One region of the Rhizobium sp. Root491 genome, then DNA from elsewhere that is predicted to be linked to it. Evidence: riboswitches for the same ligand, from Rfam matches in the RefSeq annotation. Region 1 holds a riboswitch; the other holds the start of a gene.

Region 1 (2,198 bases):
TTCAGTTCCAGCTGGTATTCGTGCCCGTCGATCGAGAATTTTCCGTCACCGATACGGTTGGCGTTGCGGCCGGGTGTGGCGCCGAAATAGGATGAATATTTGTAGTCCTCGAATGTATCGAAGCCGAGAACGAGCGGCGGCTGGTGCCCATCGAGGCGTAGGTCCTGAATGACGGCGCCCCAGGTGATAACCTTGGCCGTCAGCCCGCCCCTCGAGATGGTGACGCGCTCAACCTTTTCGCCGGTTGCCGTGAAACCGAAATTCTCCCGTGCCGCCGCGTCGCTCATTGCGTCATTCTCCCGATATCTTTGAATTGCCGGCGGACGTTGCGTCATTTTCCGGCAATTCGCAATCCCGCAATTTACGCCGCTAGTTTGCCGATTGCTTCGAGGTCATAAGGCGTCGTCTGATATATCTCGTTGATCCAGTTGCCGAAAAACAGATGGGCATGGCTGCGCCAGCGGTTGAGCGGGGCAAGCTCCGGATCATTGTGCGGAAAATAATCATGCGGCAGCTTGATTGGAACGCCCGAGTTCACATCGCGGAAATATTCATCCGAAAGCGAGGTTGAATCATATTCGACGTGGTTGAACATATAGAGGCGGTTGCCCTCTTTTTCATGCACCAGACATACGCCCATTTCCTCTGACTCCATCAGGATTTCGAGTTCCGGGTGTTTTTCGATGTCGGCGCGGCGCACTTCCGTCCAGCGTGAGACCGGAACCTGAAAGTCGTCGGAAAAACCGTTGAGATATATCGACGAGGGGCAGAGATTGCGGTGACGATAGACGCCGAAAGCCTTTTCCTTCAGTTCGTATTTCGGCACACCATGGAAATGGTAGATGGCGGCCATCGCGCCCCAGCAGACGTTCAGCGTCGAATGGACGTTGGTTCGCGTCCAGTCGAAAATCTTTTGCATCTCGTTCCAGTAGGTCACGTCTTCATAATCAAGCATCTCGATGGGCGCGCCTGTGATGATGAAACCGTCGAACTTGCGGTGGCGCACTTCCTCCCATGTCTCATAGAAGGACAGAAGGTGCTCTTCCGGCGTATTCTTGGCACGATGGCCGCCAATGCGGATCAGCGAAAACTCCACCTGCAGCGGCGATGCGCCGACGAGGCGCGCCATCTGCACTTCCGTCTTGATCTTGTTCGGCATGAGATTGAGAAGCCCGATCTGGAGCGGGCGGATATCCTGCCGGATGGCCGCCGTTTCTGTCATGACCCGCACGCCCTCATGAACGAGGGTGTCGAAGGCGGGAAGCGTATCGGGAATCTTGATCGGCATGTCGAACTCTCTTTTCGGATGACGTAAAGAACGTTGCGAAAACAAAAAAACCGGCAGCGAAATCGCAGCCGGTCCCAGGAAATTACCCTTTTCCTCGACCCTTTAGCGACTTCTTTAAAGTGGCTGCAAGCCGGTCGGCAAATCACCACTGAGGCGTTTCATAATCCCGAAGCCGACGAAAATCAATATCGGCTGATTTCATCGGGTTTCTGCCTTTCCATTTTTGCCTGAGGTGCGATAAGGCAGGGCATGGATAGAGAACGCTTCACCATTCTGCTTGGCGGCGATGTCACCGTTACCGACCGCCTCAAAGCGGCGGTTGAGGGTAGCCGTGTGATTGCGGCCGATGGCGGCATGCGCCATGCCGCACCGCTCGGGCTCACACCCGAGCTCTGGGTGGGGGATTTCGATTCCACCGACAAGGACCTGCTGGACGCCTGGCCCGATGTGGTGCGACAGCCCTATCCCGCTGCAAAGGCTGTGACCGATGGCGAAATTGCGGTGTCGGAGGCACTTGCCCGCGGCGCGCGTTCTCTGGTGCTTGCCGGCGCGCTTGGTGGAGCGAGAAGCGACCACGCACTTCAGCACCTTCTTTACGCCGTGGCGCTTACTGAGCGTGGTCTCAACGTTACGCTGACCTCCGGCGAAGAGGAGGCCCGCCCGCTGCTGGCAGGGTCGTTCGATCTTGATCTGCCTCCCGGTGCGCTGTTTTCCGTTGCCGGGTTTACCGACCTTGTGGGGCTCGATATCGGCAATGTGCGTTATCCTCTCAAGGATTTCCCGCTTGCTTTCGGCTCTTCCCGCACTATTTCCAATGTCGCGAATGGCGGCCCCGTGCATTTCTCGCTGAAAAGCGGAAAAGCCATCGTGCTCGCCCGCCCTTATGATCTGACCGGAGCCTGACGCCTTG
Region 2 (2,198 bases), on a different contig from region 1:
GTGGTGCCAGGGTGGGTAATGAGGCTCTTGGCATCGCCGAGATTGTTGGAAATCTTCACGATATCAAGCGCGTTCTGCAGTGCGAATGCCGCTTCCTTGCCACCCTTCAGTTCGAAAGCCACGAGCGTCGAGCCGCCCGACATCTGCCGCGCGATGATGTCTGCCTGCGGATGGTCGGCGCGACCGGGATAGATCACTTTGGCAACCTTGCCGCTGTCGGCGAGGAAATCGGCGATCTTCGAGGCATTGGCCGTCTGCTGCTTGACACGCAGCGGCAGGGTTTCGATGCCCTTCAGCAGCGTCCAGGCATTGAACGGCGACATGGCTGGGCCGGTGTGGCGGAAATAGTCCTGCAGCTCTTCCTCAATCCACTTCTTGTCGGAAAGGATCACGCCGCCAAGGCAACGGCCCTGACCGTCAATATGCTTCGTCGCCGAATAAACGACGATGTGGGCGCCGAGTTCGAGTGGCTTCTGGAAAAGCGGTGTGGCGAAAACATTGTCGACAACCACTTTCGCGCCGATCTGGTTGGCGAGCTTCGCCACACCGGCAATATCCACCACTTCGAGCGTCGGGTTGGTCGGGCTTTCGAGGAAAAACAGCTTGGTGTTCGGCTGGATCGCCTTTTCCCAATTGTTGAGATCGCGTCCGTCGATCAGCGTGCACTCGATGCCGTATTTGGGTGCAAGCGTTTCTACCACCCAACGGCAGGAGCCAAAAAGCGCGCGGGCAGCAACGATGTGATCGCCGGCACGCAGCTGGCACATGATGGCGGCTGTCACGGCGGCCATGCCGGAGGCAAGCGCACGGGCGTCTTCCGCACCTTCCAGCAGGCACATGCGCTTTTCGAACATGTCATTGGTCGGGCTTGCATAGCGGGCATAGATGAAGCCATCCGTTTCGCCCTTGAAGCGCGCTTCGGCGGCTTCGGAGTTTTCGTAAACGAAACCCTGGGTCAGATAGATCGCTTCCGACGTTTCACCATAGGGTGAGCGTAGCGTACCACCGTGAACGAGCTGGGTTGCCGGGCGCCATTTATTGCTCATGTGATCACCTCAAAACAAAAAAACCGGTCGCAAAAGCAGACCGGTTCCTAGCACCCGGTCTTTTTAGCCACTTGTTTAACGTGGCTGCAAGCCGACCGGCCAAATCACCACGGGATAAGCTTGCCATACTGCCGTTACCGGCTTGCGTCAATGCTTTCCTTTTGGTTTTGTCGCCGTAAAAAGGAATGATGATCATGACCAGAACCACGGGCATTTTGGCGGATGGCGCGATCAGGGCGCTGTTTGCGGGCGGCAAGCTGAAAAGCGAGGCTGATCTCGATGTCGATCAGGTGCAACCCGCCAGCCTCGATCTGCGACTGGGCTCCAAAGCCTATCGCGTGCGCGCCAGTTTCATGCCCGGCCCCGGAACCCGAGTCATCGACAAGCTCAACCGCTTCAGCCTGCACGAGGTCGATCTGAGCGAGGGGGCGGTGCTGGAAACCGGTTGCGTCTACATCGTGCCCTTGATGGAGAGCCTGGAGCTGCCGGCGGATATGTCGGCTTCGGCCAATCCGAAAAGCTCGACTGGGCGTCTTGATATCTTCACCCGCGTCATGACCGACAATGCGCAGGAATTCGACAAGATACCTGCGGGCTATGCCGGCCCGCTCTATCTGGAAATCAGCCCGCGCACCTTCCCGGTCGTCGTGCGCCGTGGCTCGCGCCTCTCGCAAATCCGTTTCCGCATCGGCCACTCGTTGCTCAACGAGGCCGAGCTTCTGAAATTGCACGAGACGGAGATGCTGGTCGCCAGCGAAACCCCTAATGTGACCGGCGGCGGCATCGCGCTTTCCATCGACCTAAAGGGTTTTGGTGAAAAAGGGCTGATCGGTTATCGCGGCAAGCATCACACGGCGGTGGTAGATGTCGACAAGAAGGCTCAGCACGATGTTCTCGATTTCTGGGAACCTCTATACGCCCGCGGCCGTGCCGAACTGATCCTCGATCCGGATGAGTTCTATATTCTCGTTTCGCGTGAAGCCGTGCATGTACCGCCACTTTATGCGGCCGAAATGACGCCCTTCGATCCCTTGGTGGGCGAGTTCCGCGTGCATTATGCGGGCTTCTTCGATCCAGGCTTCGGCCATGCGCAGGCGGGCGGCACGGGCAGCCGCGCCGTTCTCGAGGTGCGCAGCCACGAGGTGCCATTCA

The links. A riboswitch is a leader RNA that binds a small molecule or an ion and turns the genes downstream of it on or off. The one in region 1 is predicted to bind S-adenosylmethionine.
Region 2: linked by a shared signal. The riboswitch ahead of ASD46_RS04970 (O-succinylhomoserine sulfhydrylase) and the one ahead of metA (homoserine O-acetyltransferase MetA) in region 1 are both predicted to bind S-adenosylmethionine.

What each region holds. Positions count from the first base shown of each region.
Region 1 is NZ_LMFF01000014.1:184,289-186,486, reverse strand. It holds gene ASD46_RS15840 (aldose epimerase family protein) at 1-287, opposite strand, end outside; gene metA (homoserine O-acetyltransferase MetA) at 362-1,288, opposite strand; SAM riboswitch at 1,371-1,447, opposite strand; gene ASD46_RS15830 (thiamine diphosphokinase) at 1,538-2,191, shown strand; gene ASD46_RS15825 (ABC-F family ATP-binding cassette domain-containing protein) at 2,196-2,198, shown strand, end outside.
Region 2 is NZ_LMFF01000001.1:999,136-1,001,333, reverse strand. It holds gene ASD46_RS04970 (O-succinylhomoserine sulfhydrylase) at 1-1,046, opposite strand, end outside; SAM riboswitch at 1,089-1,167, opposite strand; gene ASD46_RS04965 (2'-deoxycytidine 5'-triphosphate deaminase) at 1,241-2,198, shown strand, end outside.